3 regions of the Terribacillus aidingensis genome follow, and region 3 is predicted to be linked to each of the others. Evidence: riboswitches for the same ligand, from Rfam matches in the RefSeq annotation. Region 3 holds a riboswitch; each other region holds the start of a gene.
The links. Region 3 has a riboswitch for S-adenosylmethionine ahead of metX (homoserine O-acetyltransferase). Riboswitches for the same ligand answer to the same signal wherever they lie in the genome.

Region 1 (6,419 bases), 500 kb from region 3:
ACGCCTCGGTGATGTCTGCACCCCATTCTGTCCAGAACTCAATCATGACGCCACCTCCTCAACCGTTACTTGCTGCGACTCCAAGTAAGAAATTGCCTTCTCCACTTCTGCTGGATCTCCTTGCAAATGGATAAGCAATTTACCAACGGAGCTGGCTTTCAGCTGATCAATTCCACCTGCCAGTATACTTGGAACAACATCAAATTTCTTTGTGATGGCCGCAAGGAATGGCTCATTGGAAGCTTCTCCGATAAACGTCAGTGAAACGAGACGCCCTGTAGCAGAAAGTCCTTTTTTCACGCTGTCCGGTACTTGGAAATTCGCATCATCAAAGACAAATTTCCGGGTCTGCGGATGTTTCGGTTTGGTAAAGACATCGATAACAGCGCCTTCTTCCACCAGCTCTCCATGGTGCATAACACCGACACGATCACAAATACGCTGGATGACATCCAGTTCATGTGTAATCAGGAAAATGGTGATGCCAAGCTCCTTATTCACTCGGAGCAGCAGTTCAAGGATGGAAGACGTCGTATTCGGGTCCAAAGCACTTGTTGCCTCATCACTTAACAGCACTTCCGGTTCTTGCGCAAGTGCTCGCGCGATAGCCACTCGCTGCTTCTGGCCACCAGATAATTGAGCCGGATATACATTCTTCTTTTCTTCCAGACCTACAATTTTCAGATACTTATCAACACGTTCCTTGATTTCATGCTTCGGTACCTTACTCAGCTTGAGTGGTCTAGCGACGTTTTCGTATACTGTTGCAGTCGTCAGCAGATTAAAATGCTGGAATATCATACCGATTTTCCCTCTTGCTTTACGAAGCTGCCACTTCTTAAGCTTCGTGAGGTCTACACCGTCGATGAATACTTCGCCCTCAGTCGGACGCTCCAGTAAATTGGCACAGCGGATCAGGGTACTTTTCCCTGCTCCGCTGAATCCGATGACGCCATAGATTTCACCTTTATTGATTTTCAAGGAGACGTTTTTCAACGCCTCCACTTTTTTCTTGCCAGTGGTAAAGGTCTTCGATACATTTTTTAGTTCAATCATACTGCTTCCCCCTTACCAGCTTGGAACAACGGATCCTTGGAATTCATCTTCCACAAACTGTTTCACTTCATCAGATTGGTAGATTTCTTGAAGCTTCTTCACAACCTCATCTTCCGTGTTCGCTGATCTTACAACAAAATAGTTGGACCAAGGATTGTTTTCTGATTCCTCTGCAAAGATTGCATCATCATTGATATTCAAGTCAGCACCCATCGCAAAGTTCGTGTTGATTGCCGCTGCTGCTACTTCTGGAAGCTGTGCTGGAAGCTGGGAAGCATCCAATTCAACGATTTCCAGGTTCAGTGGATTTTCTACGACATCTTTTGCCGTGGCAGAGTTTTCTGCTTCTGGATCAACTTTCAATACTCCAGCTGTCTCAAAGAGCTTCAACGCACGATATTCGTTGGCTGGATCATTCGGTACAGCGATCTTGTCGCCTTCCTTCAATTCAGAAATATCCGAAATCTTATCTGTATAAATACCCATTGGGAACGTTAGCGTCTTAAATACTTCTTTCAATTCATAACCTTGGTTCTTTACTTGGTCTTCTAGGAAAGGAAGTGTCTGATAGCTGTTCGCATCAAGGCTTCCATCATCCAACGCGCTGTTTGGTGTGTTGTAATCATTGAATGTTTTGATTTCGACATCGATACCTTCATCTGCTGCTAATTCTTTTACTTTTTCCATTACTTGCTCATGCGGTCCGCCGCTGACGCCGACCAATATTTTGTCATTTGCCAGTGCAGCAGATTTGTCATTGCCGCATGCCGCTAAGAATAATGCCAATAATCCGATAAGTCCAAAGCTTAAGATTTTTTTCATGTTGCTCTCCCCTTTTTCTTCGCTGTTATCAACTACAATAAAAAAGCGCCTCTCTAGAATAAGAGAGGCGCATGGTATCCGTATGCACTCATTCTCTTATCTCTCAGTACAGCTGTTCGCCGTCTGCAGGAATTAGCACCTAGATCATCGATCTGGTTGCCGGGCTTCATAGGACCTGTTCCTCCGCCGCTCTTGATAAGAATTTCATTATACATTTGTTGTTGATCTGTTTGTTACTTTACCTTCCAAACTAGTTATTGTCAATATAATTTTAAAATTTATAGAAAAATCAATCTGTTTTCTTGTATTATGATTGCTGGAGAGTATGCAGGCATTCAACCCAGTCTAAGAATACGAGAATATGACTGCATATCTTTAAAACAAACGATTGATCAAGCTGCAATTGCCGACAGAAGTCTACATTTATTCTTTGTGAATCACTTTGATAATGCTGTCTACTAATTGATTTATGACGAATTCGGCAGATTACCTTTTAGTTGTATATGCGTTTTGAATACTTTACTTCACGTATCCTATTTTTCATTAAAATTATTTAAACTGGCTAGATCACAGCATGTCAGAAAGTAATCCATTGATTTATAGAGTAGACTTTTTTGACAAAATAAAAAGCCGGATGATAACCATCCGGCTCTCCTGTGTACTAGGCCTCCCAACACATACGTACACACACTTACTCTCTCTGTATACCAAAGCGGGCGTTGATCTGCCCTCGCAGCATTTGCTGGCGGCTTTCTCGTTCCGCTTCTTTCCTCTTGTCTCTTAGCATCTGCTGACGAATTTCGAAGGTTTGCACACCCTCTTCCCTTTTGTTGGCGATCTCGATCAATTGCTCTACATCCGAAAAAGAGTACTTGCGATTTCCCTTCGCTGAACGTTCAGGAAAAATGAGCTTGCGTTCCTCGTAATAACGAATTTTGCGTTCAGTCAGACCAGTCAGCTCGCTCACAATACCTATTGTGATTACTTTCCTGTTCTTGTAAGAAGGCTCGTTACTCATCTGTTCACCTCATCACCATGTGCTGTTACTCCACATTATACCGTATTTATCCATTCATCCTAGTGTTGTGTGAGGAAACCTAACAAACAACAAAATAGTTCGTCAGCATCGCTAACATGTTTGATGCAAAATTATTCGGCTATAAGTATACTGAGCGTAACAGTAAAAAGGGAACATCAGAAAGGAGCGTCAAGCACGTGGCACATGATCAGGAAGCCCTTGATTTAGCCAAGCAAATCGTAGAACTCGACCTGAAGCGTGACGAGTGCTGGGAGGATCTTGCTGCACTTGCAGGAGACAGAGCATTCGAACTGCTTCGGCTCGTTCAGAATAGATAATATGAAAAAGGAGACCTGTAAAAGGTCTCCTTTTTATTTCACATAATTTGGGTAGTCTGTAATGATTCCGTCAACACCAGCTCGGATTAAAGGCTGGACTTCCCCAGGTGCCCGTACTGTCCATGGCATAATTCGCATTCCACGTGTATGGATTCTGCCAACTAATGTATCATCCTGTGTGACGTTTGTAAAATGCGTATTTACATAGTTTGCATACGTAGATATTTTATCAAGTTTACGATTTGTGAGGTCAGCACTTCTTGACGTCAATACACCAAGCGGTACATGCGGCAACAGCTGGGAAAGATACGCAATTGATCCAAAATTGAAGGATTGCAGAATCACTTCCTCATAAAGAACATTAGCCAAATCATATTTTTCCAGCAGTTCAGCTGCAGCTTCCTCTATTCCATCATAAAGCTCTGGCGATTTTAATTCGATCAGGAACTTTGTTTTTCCTTTATACCTTCTTATTACATCCTCTAACAACGGGATTCGCTGACCTTCATACACCGAATCATATCCAGCACCTACGTCATATGACTGTAAGGCGGCAAACGTAAGATCCTTCACGTACACGGCCTCTTCAGGAGCATCGACAGCTGTGCGATTTATAGATGTATCATGAATGACGACAAGCTGACCATCCTTGGACATTTGTACATCCAGTTCGATAAAATCGGCTTGCATCTCTACAGCCAGATCAAAAGCAGCGATTGTATTTTCAGGTGCAAATCCGGAAGCGCCGCGATGAGCGATGACAGGCAGTATTCCATTTTGCATGTACTGACTATCAAGCGACCTTGTAGTTACGGACTCATACGATGGATTAATCTGATTCATCATTCGGATCATCTCCCTGTAGTTATCTGGATTGTAATCTTTGTTCTATGCAGAGTACATGAATTGGACGGTGATCTTTGTTATCTTCTTGACTTTAATATAGCGACTTTTTATTAAGCAGATGTTGAGCTGCTGTGTAGAATGATGCAGCTTATCTTAAGAACGTGTAAACATGCCACAAAGCTTAGATGTTTGTAATCTTGTAAGATGGGGAATGCTATTATCACAACACATTAAATCACATCATTGTTTGGAGGTAGGTATTATGAGTTTCATCTTATATCTAATTGTTGGTGGTATTATCGGCTGGCTGGCAGGCTTGATCCTTGGACGTGACGTTCCAGGTGGTATCATTGGTAATATCATTGCAGGTATTATCGGGGCATGGCTTGGCGGACTTATCTTCGGAGACTTCGGTCCTGACCTCGCAGGTATAGCAATCATCCCTGCTTTGATCGGTGCCATTATCTTCGTATTTGTATTAAGCCTAATTCTACGCAAAATGCGTAGAAAGTAATGGAACACAAAAGGACTTGCAGGCAATATTGCCTGCAAGTCCTTTTTTTGTGCCGGGATTGTATGAGCTTTGTAAAATAAACAGTCATCTCCCTCTTTTCTGTAAACGCTTTTTCACCCACTCTTCACGTTAACTCAATTTTCACTCGTTATAGTATAGATGAATTCGCAGAAAGGAGCAGATTATGACACATGTATGCTTGGCTGGTTTGAAAAAGTCTTACGATGGCAAAAAAAATGTTATTGAACAAGTGGACCTGCAGCTGGAGCAAGGCGAGTTCTTCGTGCTTGTCGGTCCTTCAGGTTGTGGAAAAAGCACTATTCTCCGCATGATAGCTGGCCTGGAGCCGATAACGGGCGGGGAATTGTTTGTGAATGGCAAGAAGATGAATGATGCACCACCGAATAAACGGGATTTATCCATGGTCTTTCAGAATTATGCATTGTATCCGCATTTGAATGTGGAACAAAATATCTCCTTCGGCTTACATACAAAAAAAATTTCACGCGAGGAACAACGACGCCGCACTCTCGAAGCTTCCGACATGCTCGGATTAGCTGATTACTTAAAACGCAAACCACGTGAGCTATCTGGCGGCCAGAGACAGCGTGTCGCCCTAGCCCGCGCCATTGTAACACAAGCTCCTCTTTGCTTGATGGACGAGCCATTATCAAATCTGGATGCGAAACTGCGGACGCGGATGCGTTCGGAAATCCGGCAGATACAGCGGAAGCTCGGGATTACGATGATTTATGTTACACATGATCAGACCGAAGCAATGACGATGGCAGACCGGATGATGATCCTTCATGAAGGCGAAGCGATGCAAATCGGCAAACCGCTTGATATCTATAATAACCCTGCCAATACATTCGTAGCATCATTTATCGGATCACCTGCCATGAATGTAATGGAAGCTGACGTTTCTCCAAGCGGTATTGTTCTATCACCAAATTGCACCTTACCTAACCCAATGAAAGGCAATGTAAAAGCAGCAAGCAAGAATGTCCAGGTCGGTATACGGCCAGAGCACATCCTATTTGCTGCTCCAGAACAAGCCGATGCTATAGTAGAGGTCGTTAATACTGAGATTCTTGGTACAGAAACGCTCATTACTTTCATTCTGGATGAATCCAATGAGCAGTGGATTGCCCGATGGAACGGACAATGGCAATTCTCTGTCGGAGATCGGATTCCGATTCGTTTCGATTTGGATGCCATCCATCTCTTCTCAAAAGACAATGGACGGATTCTATGGGCAGCTAATGATGGACAACCGAAGCAGACAGCCAGAGAGGTGCTAAGATGAACGCTTCCCGGGATTTACAGTCTGTTCGACCTCAGGAAAGCGCGCCAAAGCGGAACCTATTTTCCTTTCTGGAGGGCTGGCTCTATTTGCTTCCTTCTATCATTTTGTTCGGCGTGTTCGTTTTCTACCCAATGTTCCGAACCATATACTTGAGTTTCTTTTTAGCTGACCAAATGGGTCCATTCGAATTCGTCGGATTGGAAAACTATCAGTATATCCTAAGCTCTGACAGTTTTCAGAGCAGCGTAAAAGCTACCATTCTTTTTGTGCTGTACACAGTACCCGCAGGCATCCTGCTCGCTCTTTTCCTGGCTTTGCTGACAAATGAAAAGATCCAAGGAATCGGCATATTCCGTACATTGTTTTCCTCCACAATGGGGATGAGCGTTGCAGCATCCAGCGTCATTTGGATGTTCATGTATAATCCTTCAATCGGCGTATTCAGCAGAATTGCCGAGTGGCTGGGCTTTCCGGCCGTACAATGGCTGCAGGATCCCGACTATGCCTTGCTTGCAG
Region 2 (6,419 bases), 820 kb from region 3:
ACAACTTGATAAACTCGATCATAATTTTCAGCTGTTGCTTCTGTCCTGATATCTACAACTGCATCTGGATATTTATACCGCAGCGCTTCAGCTGCAATCAGACCTTGCTCATCCGTCAGCAAGCATATGCGTTCTTGTCTATCTGGTGCTGGCAGCGCAGCCGCAAGAACGTCCATGTCAAATGCCAAGCCGACAGCGCTCATCTTTCCGCCAAACTGTTCGTACAGCTCGTCATATCTGCCGCCAGAGAAGCATTCCGCTCCACTTTCGACCAGGAAACCTCTGAACATGGCGCCATTGTAATATGGAAGCTGCTTTACACGCCCCAGATCCACGATGACATCCTGATCAAGCTCTTCCAAAGCAGCCGCAAGCTGCTGAAGCTCTTGAATAACAGGTAATAGTTTAGAGTTATTTTCCCACGCCCCAGCGAATTTATCTAAAATCGCTGTTCCGCCAAATGCATCTGCTAATGCAGCGACTGCTTCGGCTGTCTCCTCATTTCCTGCTTCCTTGACAAGACGATATACTTCATCTTTTCGCTTATCATGCATCGCCTGTCTAATGTTAGAAGCATCAGCATCAATAAGTTCCAGAGAAGAAATAAATGTCTCGAAGATTTCCGTATGACCGAGCTCGATGCTATACTTTTGCAATCCTAGTTCCCGAAGGAAGCGGACTGCTGTGAACAAACTTTCATATTCTCCATACAGACCTGGGGTCCGGATGATTTCGATGCCAGCCTGATGGCTTTCGACGCCCGCATGATCCTTTTTGAAGACTGATCCAGCATACGCCCATTTCTGCTGATCAGACTGCTGATTCGCAAGCGCACGAGCAACAGCAATCGTCCAATCCGGGCGCAATACTTCGATTTCCCCTTCTTCATCAAACCATTTCAGCATCTTTTTAAGTGTCATACCTGCATAAGGATTGGTAAATGTTGTGCTATACTCAATGACAGGTGTTTCAATCGCTTGATAATTTCGTAAATTCACGACAGACTGAAACTTTTCATATATGCTGACACGATTGACAAGCTGTCGACCTGTCAAATCACGACTTCCTGCTGGTAAGAACATCTATAAGCCTCCGATTCTTTCTTTATCATTCTACTACTTTACTTAGATAAAGGATTTCTGTTGATTTGAATGTAACATAATGAGATACTAACGTCAATACATAACGAAAGGAACAACCATATGCCAGGAGATTTTCACGTACATACTCAGTATTGCCAGCACGGCGCAGACGATAAAATGGAAGCCTACGTTCTGCAGGCAATCGAAAAAGGACTTACCCATATATCATTTACAGAACATGCTCCGCTACCGGAAAGCTTTACAGATCCCGCTCCACATCGTGACAGCACCATGGACCGAAACAAGGTGGAAGCCTATGTAATGGAAGGCAAAGAGCTGCAAAGACAATATAAAAATGATCTGCAAATCAATATTGGCTTTGAAGTTGATTATATCAGAGGCTACGAACAAGAAACACAAACTTTCCTTGATACATACGGTCCGGAAATGAATGATGGTATCCTTTCCGTGCACATGCTCCAAGCACCGGATAAGTCTTTCTTCTGTATTGATCATAGTGAGGATGAATTTGGGCGTGCTGCTGATGCATTTGGAGGACTTTTACCATTATATAAAGCTTATTATGATAATCTCCAGTCTTCCATTGAAGCTGATCTTGGTCACTATAAACCAGGAAGAATTGGTCATATTACGCTGATTCAAAAATTTCAGCTTGCTTATCAGAAGCCGGCTTCTTTCTCAGAGGAACAGAAACACATTCTGGAACTCATAAAGAGAAAAGGATATGAGCTTGATGTGAATACAGCTGGTCTTTATAAACCATTATGTAAAGAAATCTATCCGCCAGTTGAGCTTATAGCGCACGCAGCAAAAATGGGAATTCCGCTTGTTCCTGGCTCAGACAGTCACGCAGCTGGGGGAATTGGTAAGGGTTTTGAATATTTATCTGATTATTCTCTTCAAATTCCGCAGAGATTGGCTTTATAAATAAGAAAAACAGCTGCTTGTGTTTCCCAGAGATGCAGCTGTTTTTCATACTTACTTCATACTATTTAGTTTTGTTGTTGTAAAAGTGTGCTAGTTTTTTCTATTAGGCAGAACCAGTTTTTAACCAATAAGCTAGTTTACGATATAATTCCGCTTGTTCCTAAAATGCTTCTATTCCCGTACTGGAAGGAAGATTAATAAATACACATTTGCTCTAAGGGAGAGCTGAAAAGTTATTTTTCCAAAGTATTTTTCTTCTTTGGATAGCCAATTAAGATGGCAATAATACCACAAATACCTACCAAGATTGGATAGAAGCTGTATGGAATGATACTCATTGGCGAAATTCCTGCAACGGTTGCAGCAGTCAATAATTGAGCTCCGTATGGTAAAAGACCTTGGATTGAGCAAGAGAAAAGATCTAATATACTAGCTGATTTTCTCGGTTCTATCCCATACTGATTTGCAATATTTTTAGCTAGTGGACCAGTAATCAATATAGAGATTGTGTTATTAGCAGTTGAAACATCAGTTAGACTTACAAGTCCGGCGATACTAAATTCGGCACCCTTTTTCGTTTTAATTCTTCGCGTTGCAAGGTGCAGAATATAATCAATTCCTCCATTAAACTTAATTATCTCTACCATTCCAGCTATTAATATTGCAAGGAAGGCAATCTCATACATACCTGCCATTCCATCCCCAATCTGCTGCATCAGGCTCATGAAATAGTAGCTGCCATCTATCCAGCCAACAGCTCCCGCAAGAACAATTCCCAGCACAAGTACGAGGAAGACGTTCATACCAATTAAAGCAAAAACTATAACTAGGACGTAAGGAATTATCTTTATCCAATTATAGTTAATTTGTTCTACTTGAGCTGATTCACCAATTGCGATAAATCCTAAAATGATGCACGTAACAATTGCTGCCGGTAACACAATCCAAAAATTAACCTTAAATTTATCTTTCATCTGTGCGCCCTGCGTGCGAACGGAAGTTATCGTTGTATCTGATATGAAGGATAGATTATCACCGAACATCGAACCACCAACAATCACTCCCATCACCAAAGCCAGCGAAAGACTAGTTTCATCGCTTATTCCAACTCCAATTGGAGCTAGTGCTACAATGGATCCAACAGATGTGCCCATCGACAAGGAAATAAAGCATGCAATGACAAACAATCCTACAACTAGCAGGTTTTGCGGAACAACTGATGTAGTAAGGTTTACAGCAGACTCTACTGCTCCCATGCCTTTGGCAACTTCAGAAAACGCTCCTGCTAAAATGAATATGATCACCATCAGCATGACATTGCTATTACCTGCACCTTTGCAGAAAATATCGACCTTATTTGTAAGGGATTCTCTTCGATTCATAGACAAAGCTACAGCCGCTGCTATTGTGATTGCTACTATGACCGGAAATTTATAAAAATCTCCTGTGATAATCCCGGATCCAATAAATAAAACTAAAAAAACAATAAATGGGATGAGAGCCCATGGATTTGCTTTCTTCATTGATTCACCTCTGATTTTGTTTTATTGCAAAAAAATAAAGCCCCTCTTACATCCATAAGAAGAGGCTTTATATCTATAAAACGCTCCTCTTATCTATCAAGCCGCAGCTTGCTGGATTTGGCACAGCAACTTAATCTCATAAGTTCCGCTGCCGAGATTTCTTCGGGCCAGTCCCTCCATCTCTCTAAATAAGAAGAAAAGAATATTTTTTTCACAGTAAGTAGGATTATACACATCTCCTATTTTTTTATCAATAGTTTTAGGAAGCCCAGGCATTGCTTTCTCAATATCTCCTTATTAGAAAGGAAAATACGAGTAAAAGTGCTCTCTTTTGTCCCTTGCAAAATTATTGGCTGTAACGGCCTCTACTCCTAATTTATTTCATCCTTAAAAAGTTATCGCTTCTAATTTCATGCATGTTTCCAATGAATGAAGCAGGAGATCGATGAATAAAAATATAATTAATTAAGTTTATGCGAATAACTCGTTAACACAGGGTGGTAATTGCTGTTTATTTGCAGTATAAGCTTCCTTTTTAGGAATAGGAGGATATCATGTTCTTCATCTTCTTAATTTACTTATCATTTATCAGCTTAGGTTTACCCGATTCTATATTAGGGTCTGCGTGGCCGCTTATGAACACTGATCTTGGGGTTCCGATTTGGAATGCAGGTATTGCTTCTATTATTATATCTATAGGAACAATAGTATCCAGTCTGTTTTCATATAGATTAATTAGAGTTTTGGGTACGGGTAAGATTGTTATAATAAGTATATCTATGACTGCTATCGCACTGCTTGGTTTCGCATTTTCTCCTTCATTTATATGGCTGATAGTATGTGCTATACCATTGGGACTGGGTGCTGGAGCGGTGGATGCAGCTTTAAACAGGTTTGTCGCTACTCACTACGAAGCAAAACATATGAACTGGTTACACGCTTTCTGGGGAGTTGGAGCTCTGCTCGGCCCTGTTATATTATCAGTATTAGTTGTTTGGGGGAATTCTTGGAGAAGCGGTTATTTTACCATTTCATTATTGCAGTTTGCATTAGTTTTACTGCTCCTCTTTTCACTTTCAAAGTGGAAAGAATACGAAAATGCTGATAGTAAGAGAATTCAATATACGAAAGAAACCAATTCAGAAAATAAAATGGGATTGCTGAACTCCTTTAAGAAAAAAGGATCTGCCTTTGGAATGGTGTCATTTTTCTTTATAGCATCAACAGAGGCTTGTATAATGCTCTGGGGTTCTAGTTACTTAGTCAAAATAGAGAATGTCCCAGCCGAAAGTGCCGCTGGTTGGATTTCTTTGTACTTTCTTGGTATGACAGCAGGCCGTATGTTAAGTGGATTTCTATCAATACGAATAAAGAATGAAGCATTAATTCAGCTGGGATGTACTTTGGCTGCTTCCGGTTTAGTTATAATGTTACTTCCATTTCCCACGATATTTACTCTATTATCCTTTGTCATTATAGGAACCGGTCTTGCACCAATCTACCCTTCTATGTTACACCAAACTCCTGTATATTTTGGAGTAGTTCATTCACAAGCAGCTATGGGAATTCAAATGGCCTTTGCTTACACTGGTGCTACTTTAGTGGCGCCCTTGCTAGGACAGTTGTTGGCCAACATTTCCTTTTTGATATTTCCTTATTTTCTTCTAGTATGTGTAGCAGGGATAATGTTCTGTCGGTTGATTTTAATACGCGCTAACGAAATTAGTGTTAAGCCTAAACGATTGAGCCAATAATCAGGTCTTGAAACTTCTTGATAGGTGAGAACGTAATGAAAGACGTTAGCTAAGACTATAATTAACTTTTTTGAAGAAATGAGGCTGTACATATGGATAAAAGTTTTAAAGATAGACTGCACAATAGCAGTATGTATCTACCAGGAGATAAAGATTTTGCAGCTCAACAAATAGTATGCCTCGAACGACTATACGACTTTAATCAAACGCGACCAACCGAAATAGAAAAAAGAGAAGCTTTGCTAAAAAAAATGTTCGCTGAGATTGGGGAAGGTTGCTATATAGAGCCCCCACTCCACGCAAATTGGGGTGGCAACCATGTTCATTTCGGAAAGAATGTTTACGTCAATTTTAATTTAACTTTAGTAGATGACACGCATATTTACGTCGGAGACTATACAATGATAGGCCCTAATGTAACGATAGCAACAGCTGGGCATCCTATCTGGCCAGAACTCCGTGAAGAAGCATATCAATTTAATGTACCAGTAACTGTAGGAAAAAACTGTTGGATAGGTGCTGGTGCAATTCTTCTTCCGGGTATTTCAGTAGGAGACAATACAGTCATTGGGGCTGGCAGTGTAGTTACAAAAGACATACCTTCCAATGTTGTTGCTGTAGGTAATCCGTGCCGAGTACGCAGGGAGATTACGGATCATGACAAAGAATATTATTTCAAGAATTTAAGGGTAGATAAATAATAAGATGAACGAAGCCACACTTTACTACAAGTGTGGCTTTTCGCTATACATTTTTGTGACTGGAGTAAGCCGGATACTGTGTGATGAGTACTACGTTCTTTTACACCAGACTTATACAATTCCTTGTTTTCTCTCAGAATAAAGATATGCCCCTATCACTCTGAAAAGGTCAAGCAGAAAAATCAACTCAAAGTTTGAGGGGTATTTCTTGTAAGAACATTTTTCTTTTCTCATCCGTTGTTACGTTTACCCCAGAAAAATGAACCCATTTTGTGTCATCATTTCTTAATCCCAAGTCAGCTAGTGTTCTGTTAATAAAGACTCCCTGAATAGCGTTTCCACCTTCCGATTCAATGTAAGCTTTATCAGTTGTAGAAGTTGAAATGACAGTTGTTTTTCTTATGTTGGTCA
Region 3 (6,419 bases):
CAAACCGCAGCCTTGCACATGGGAGAAAGTCATGCCAGATACTCCGATTTCAGCCATTTTCATTTTGAAAGCTTCAAGATCCGCTGAATTTCTAGTGATAATCTCAACCTTGAACATGTCACTCATATACCGTTCCTCCTTTTAATTAGTCCTGGTAAGCACGCTCGCCATGCATCGTGAGATCCAAGCCTTTTGCTTCTTCTTCATCAGTAGCTCGTGCTTTGAAGATAAGGTTGACGATTGTGATCAGGATGAATGTCACCACGCCGACGAAGGCAAATGTCGCGATGATGGCAACCACCTGTCTCCATAATAGATCAATACCGCCACCGTAGAAAAGACCATTGTGCTCCACGATTGCGTTAATGGAGTCGCTAGCGAACAAACCAGTTGCGATGCCGCCCCACGTACCGCCTACTGCATGCAGGCCGAAAGCATCCAGTGCGTCATCATAACCAAGCTTCTGTTTCAGCCAGCCGACACCCCAGAAGCAGACAAGGCCGCCGATGAAGCCTATTGGAATACTGGCAATCGGGGAAACGAAACCAGCAGCCGGAGTAATAGCTACAAGACCAGCAATTGCACCGGATACAGCTCCCAGTAGTGTTGGCTTTTTGTTGACGACCCATTCAATGATCATCCAGCCTAGTACACCAGCGGCAGCAGCAGTATTTGTATTGATGAAGGCATACATTGCTACATCATCGAAAGCAAGCTCACTGCCGACGTTGAACCCAAACCAGCCGAACCAAAGCAAAGCGCCGCCAATCAAGGTGAAGATCAGGTTATGCGGTGCTGTGGAACCAGCATTTTTTCGTTTGCCGATGACGATGGCAACAACCAAGCCTGCAAGACCGGAGGAAATGTGGACAACATTTCCGCCTGCGAAATCGAGTGCGCCCATTTCAGCTATCCAGCCGCCGCCCCATACCCAGTGTGCTAGCGGGGAGTAAACGATGAGGACCCATAGAACTGTAAAAAGAATAAATGCTGGGAAACGAATACGTTCTGCATAAGCGCCAGACACGATTGCAGTTGTCAGAATCGCGAATGTCATTTGGAACATCATGAATAAGTTGAATGGAATAGTGTGTCCTTCAGCCGGTTCGAAACCAACATTATTAAGTCCGAAGAAATCTAATCCTCCAATAATTCCGTTACCTGGTGAGAACGCCAATGAAAAGCCGATAATAATCCAGATAATCGATACGATTGCCATTGTCGTAAAGCTATGCATCGCTGTGCTCAGTACGTTCTTGCTTCTTACTAACCCGCCGTAAAAGAGTGCGAGTGCTGGTGTCATCAACCATACCAAGACAGTTGCGACAAACATGAATACCGTATTAGCCATATCCATCTTCTCTACCCCCTGTGAGTATCTTTATTGTTTGAAAATTTAAATCTTTTCTCATTATAAGTGCCAGACAAAAAAATGTAACAAACTTGTCAGGTTATCTTACGTGAATATTTCTGACCAACTTGTGTAAGTGTTTTCAGGGCTTTCGTCATGAAGTGTTACTTAAAATAGGACTGCATCTAAGAAAGATGGGAAATTTAGGGTGGTTTGTGCAGGTTGCTAGCGGGAATAGATAGTCAGCTGCGGAGAAGTGCTACATCGGGAGTTTGACAATAATTGTAAAGCATGATAAGATAGTTAACGTCTTCGATGTTTAAGTAACTTTATCGAAGATCATTGGCATTCTGCTATAGTTTTAATCAGAAGTACTTATTCAGACTGGAGCGGCCTAGGAGCCGTGAGGATGCAATAGAGGTAGGGATTGCATCGTTTAAGTGTAAACTACCATGTGGAACAAGTACCGCGGCAGGAGGATGTATTAGGTATCCTCTACTTACAATAGAAAAGTTACATTTTAGCCCCGCATTGGCATTAGCTGATGCGGGGCGTCCAAATTTCCAGGGATATTTATAACGTAAATGGAAATTTCAGAATTTATAGTTGACTCATAAAATAACACATGCTACAATCCTGTTAACAAATAAATAGCAAGCTCTTATCAAGAGAGGCGGAGGGACTGGCCCGACGATGCCCGGCAACCTGCAAGCAGAAATGCTTATAAGGTGCTAATTCCTGAAAGTGCGTATGCACTTTAGAGATGAGAGAGACAAGTCGGTACATATTGCCACCCTGTCCTCTCAGGGTGGCTTTTTTATTTGAGGGGAGGAAGCGTACGGAACATGAAGTCACAACAGTTATACCAAACCGGCAAACTTCTCATCGGGGATTTCGAGCTTGAATCAGGTCATATCCTTTCAAAGGTAGAGGTTGCTTATGAAAAAAGCGGTCCTGAATCGGGAGAAACGGTGCTGGTCTGCCATGCTCTGACAGGGGATCAGTTTGCGGCCGGCACCAGTGCAGATCCAGGCTGGTGGAGCGGATTGCTGCAGCCCGGAGGTTTTATCGACACCGACCGGTATCAGATAATTACATTCAATGTGCTTGGCGGATGCAACGGGACAACAAGTGCCTTATCAATAGATCCAATTTCGGGAGAGAGGTACGCATCGGCATTTCCTGCTATCACGATTCGTGACATGGTTTCGGTTCAGCGCACTGCGTTGGAGAAGCTAGGAATCTCTCATTTGAGGGCTGTGATCGGCGGATCATTAGGAGGGATGCAAGTGCTGGAATGGGGTGTCATGTACCCGGATTTTATGGATGTACTAATCCCCCTTGCAGCAACTCCTTTTGTGAGTGACTATGCGATTGCCTATAATCACTTGGCCAAGACAGCTATCACATCTGATCCGAATTGGAACAATGGTAATTACACAGCAGACAAATTACCTGCAGCAGGTCTTGGACTTGCACGGATGGTAGGAATGCTTACTTACCGTTCTGATCATCAATATAATGAGCGCTTCCGACGCGCTGCATCCCAAAGGGACGATGCAGCATATGAGGTGGAATCATACTTGAACTACCAAGGAGAGAAGCTCGTCAATCGTTTTGATGCCAACTGTTACATGACATTACTGGAGGCTATGAACAGCCATGATATCGGAAGGGGCAGAGGTGGCTGGCAGTCTGCTGCCCAAAGTATAAAAGCGATTGTACTGTCGTTCGGCTTCTCGAGGGATCTGCTGTTCCCTCCGGAAGAGATTAGCCGCTTTGCGGCAGAAGTTCCAGGTGCGCGCCATGTAGATGTAACAACAATATATGGACATGATGGCTTTTTGCTTGAATTTGAGAAGTGGGGACATCATATCCGTCATTTGCTTCAGCAACCTATAAAAATTTCATAATAGCTTATCAAGAGAGGCGGAGGGACTGGTCCGATGATGCCCGGCAACCTGCAAGCAGCAATGCTTGGAAGGTGCTACTTCCAGCAAACAAAGAGTTTGAGAGATAAGAAGTTCCATGCTTATGCAGCAGCTTCTTACGAGAAGCTGTTTTTTCATTTATAAATAATTGGAGGAATGACAAAATGACAGATCAAGTTTATAAAGCAGAGACATTAGCATTACACGGCGGGCAAGCACCAGATCCGACAACAGGTTCAAGAGCGGTGCCGCTTTATCAAACAACTTCTTACCTTTTCCATGATACAGATCATGCAGAGCGCCTATTCGCCTTGGATGAGCCTGGTAACATATATTCCCGTATTGGTAACCCTACCGTCGATGTATTGGAAAAACGGATTGCATTGCTGGAAGACGGCGTTGCAGCAGTCGGTGTTGCGTCTGGTATGGCAGCAATCAGCTACAGCATTCTCAATCTGGCAGGCGCTGGAGACGAAATCGTAGCAGCGACCAATCTGTATGGCGGAACGTACAATCTTTTCCACACGACACTGCCACGCTACGGAATCAACGTTAAATTCGTCGATCCGACCGATCCGGAAGCTTTCCGCGCAGCAATTACAGACAAAACGAAGGCTGTATTTGCTGAAATCATCGGGAATCCGAGTCTGCATGTACTAGACGTGGAAGCAGTAGCAGCAGTGGCTCACGATGCTGGTATTCCTCTAATCGTCGACAGTACGTTTGCTACACCGATTTTGAGCAAACCGATTACACTTGGTGCTGATATTGTCGTCCATAGTGCGACAAAGTGGATTGGCGGTCATGGTACTTCTATAGGAGGGTTGATTGTAGACGGAGGCAGGTTTGATTGGAATTCACCGAAATTTCCGACATTTACAGAACCTGATCCAAGCTACAACGGCATCCGCTATGCATTTGATTTTGGCACACTCGCTTTCAGCACGAAATTGCGTGTGCAATTGCTTCGCGATTTAGGCGCTGCGCTAAGCCCGTTTAATGCATGGCAGCTGATTCAGGGGCTGGAAACGTTGCACTTGCGCGTTGAACGCCATGTCCAAAATGCAGAAAAGCTGGCAAGCTATCTGGAACAGCATCCGGCAGTTGATTGGGTTGCTTACCCTGGGCTCAGCAGCCATCCATCGTATGAAATAGGTAAGAGAGTGCTTCCGAACGGTGCTGGTTCGATTGTCAACTTCGGTATCAAAGGCGGCAGAAAAGCTGGTGCTACTTTGATCAACAATGTTGCGCTATGGTCACACGTTGCCAATGTCGGGGATGCCAAATCATTGATTATTCATCCTGCGTCAACAACACATCTACAGCTGGATGCGGAAGGTCTCGCTGCTACAGGAGTAAAAGAAGAATTGGTACGTCTATCTGTTGGAATCGAGTCAGTAGATGATCTTATCCACGATTTAGACCGTGCCTTGGAAAAAGCGACGGGAATCCGTTCCGAGTCAAGGAAAATCGTTATCAATGATGAAGCCGTCATCCGGGAAGCACTCGGCAGTGCGACAGATGCGACAGGCCGTCAGAAAACTATTGCAGTAGTGGGCTTGAGCAGTAAGGAACAGCGTCCAAGTAATCGTTTGGCACGGAAGATGCAGCGACTCGGATACAAAATCATCCCTGTTAATCCTGCCGAAACGAGTGTATTGGGAGAAAAAGCTTATCCTGATTTGACAAGCGTACCGGAGAAAATCGATATCGCTCAGATTTTCCGCAGTCCTGAAGCAGCTGTGGAACTCGCTAAAGAAGCGGCGGAAGTTCGTCCGGAAATCTTCTGGCTCCAAGAAGGTGTCGTGTCGCAGGAAGCCGCAGCTATTGCAAGAGAAGCAGGATTGGAAGTCGTTCACAATCGCTGCACATACAAAGAAGCACAACGCTTGCGCGGTTCGATCAGCACGTATGCCTGTGAACTGGATAACAAAGGAGTAACGATTGATGAATAAGATTCCCCTTATAGATAAAAGAAGTTTACTAGCTTTACTTAGTTTAGTTGTCATCGTCTTTCTGGCAGCTTGCGGAAACTCCAGCAGTGCATCAGGTGAACTAAAACAAATTCGCTTGGATTATGCCTACTACTCCCCAGCAAGTCTGGTGATAAAGAATAAAGGATGGGCAGAAGAAGCATTCAAGGATTCTGACATCGAAGTAACTTGGACACTAAGCCAAGGATCTAATAAAGCACTGGAATTTTTGAACAGTAACAGCGTTGATTTCGGCTCTACAGCAGGAAGTGCCGCCTTGCTTGCCAAGGCGAATGGCAATCCGATTCAAGGTATATATCTGGCATCAAAACCAGAATGGACAGCATTGGTTGCTGCTAAGGACAGCGATATCCAAGAACCAGCAGATTTGAAAGGGAAGAAAGTCGCCGCAACTGTCGGGACTGATCCGTATATCTTCCTTCAGCGTTCTTTGCAGGAAGCTGGTTTGGACGAACAGGATGTTCAAATTGTAAATCTGCAGCATGCAGACGGAGCTAGCGCTCTACTTTCAGGTGATGTAGATGCATGGGCAGGACTTGACCCGCATATGGCGAAGCTTGAATTGGAAAATGACGCCCAGCTTTTCTATCGTAACGAAGATTTCAACACATATAATTTCCTGAACGTTCGGGAAGAATTTGCTGAAAATCATCCTGAAGAAGTGAAGGAAGTCTTGAAGCTTTATGACAAAGCAAGAGCATGGATCGAAGAGAATCCAGAAGAGACAGCTGAGATTGTTGCCAAAGAGGCGGGAATCAGCCAGGAAGTTGCAGCAAAACAGCTGGAACGGAATGATTTCTCGGAATCTGTACCAGGTGATACACAGCAGGAGATTCTGAATCAGTCAGGCGCTGTTCTGGAAAAGGCGAATCTATGGAAAGGCAACAAAGATGTAGCGGAAACGGTTGATTCGTATATCGAGCCGAAATTCGCACAAGACCTTGGAGAGGAATGATGATTTATGTGGAAGAAATTAAGAACACATCCTGTACTGCTCGGTTCCCTGCTGCCGATTGTTTTGCTGGCAGCATGGGAGATTCTGAGCAGAGCAGGTGTCATTCCTGCCTATCAGCTACCCGCGCCTAGTGCCATTTTGTCGACTATCATTACATACTTGCAGGATGGTACGCTGCAGGATCATGT

Region 1: linked by a shared signal. The riboswitch ahead of ABXS78_RS15360 (MetQ/NlpA family ABC transporter substrate-binding protein) and the one ahead of metX (homoserine O-acetyltransferase) in region 3 are both predicted to bind S-adenosylmethionine.
Region 2: linked by a shared signal. The riboswitch ahead of ABXS78_RS08690 (Na+/H+ antiporter NhaC family protein) and the one ahead of metX (homoserine O-acetyltransferase) in region 3 are both predicted to bind S-adenosylmethionine.

Annotation. Positions count from the first base shown of each region.
Region 1 is NZ_CP159996.1:2,953,200-2,959,618, forward strand. Features, by position in the region: gene ABXS78_RS15350 (methionine ABC transporter permease) at 1-46, opposite strand, end outside; gene ABXS78_RS15355 (methionine ABC transporter ATP-binding protein) at 43-1,056, opposite strand; gene ABXS78_RS15360 (MetQ/NlpA family ABC transporter substrate-binding protein) at 1,069-1,878, opposite strand; SAM riboswitch class I at 1,972-2,080, opposite strand; gene ABXS78_RS15365 (MerR family transcriptional regulator) at 2,570-2,896, opposite strand; gene ABXS78_RS15370 (hypothetical protein) at 3,094-3,234, shown strand; gene ABXS78_RS15375 (glycerophosphodiester phosphodiesterase family protein) at 3,268-4,080, opposite strand; gene ABXS78_RS15380 (GlsB/YeaQ/YmgE family stress response membrane protein) at 4,343-4,594, shown strand; gene ABXS78_RS15385 (ABC transporter ATP-binding protein) at 4,779-5,903, shown strand; gene ABXS78_RS15390 (sugar ABC transporter permease) at 5,900-6,419, shown strand, end outside.
Region 2 is NZ_CP159996.1:1,635,325-1,641,743, reverse strand. Features, by position in the region: gene ABXS78_RS08700 (ATP phosphoribosyltransferase regulatory subunit) at 1-1,082, opposite strand, end outside; gene hisJ (histidinol-phosphatase HisJ) at 1,203-2,030, shown strand; gene ABXS78_RS08690 (Na+/H+ antiporter NhaC family protein) at 2,264-3,553, opposite strand; SAM riboswitch class I at 3,640-3,748, opposite strand; gene ABXS78_RS08685 (MFS transporter) at 4,108-5,307, shown strand; gene ABXS78_RS08680 (sugar O-acetyltransferase) at 5,400-6,008, shown strand; gene ABXS78_RS08675 (NAD(P)H-dependent oxidoreductase) at 6,196-6,419, opposite strand, start outside.
Region 3 is NZ_CP159996.1:2,456,240-2,462,658, reverse strand. Features, by position in the region: gene ABXS78_RS13005 (P-II family nitrogen regulator) at 1-126, opposite strand, end outside; gene ABXS78_RS13000 (ammonium transporter) at 146-1,357, opposite strand; SAM riboswitch class I at 2,010-2,121, shown strand; gene metX (homoserine O-acetyltransferase) at 2,197-3,264, shown strand; SAM riboswitch class I at 3,266-3,374, shown strand; gene ABXS78_RS12990 (PLP-dependent aspartate aminotransferase family protein) at 3,447-5,237, shown strand; gene ABXS78_RS12985 (aliphatic sulfonate ABC transporter substrate-binding protein) at 5,230-6,231, shown strand; gene ABXS78_RS12980 (ABC transporter permease) at 6,238-6,419, shown strand, end outside.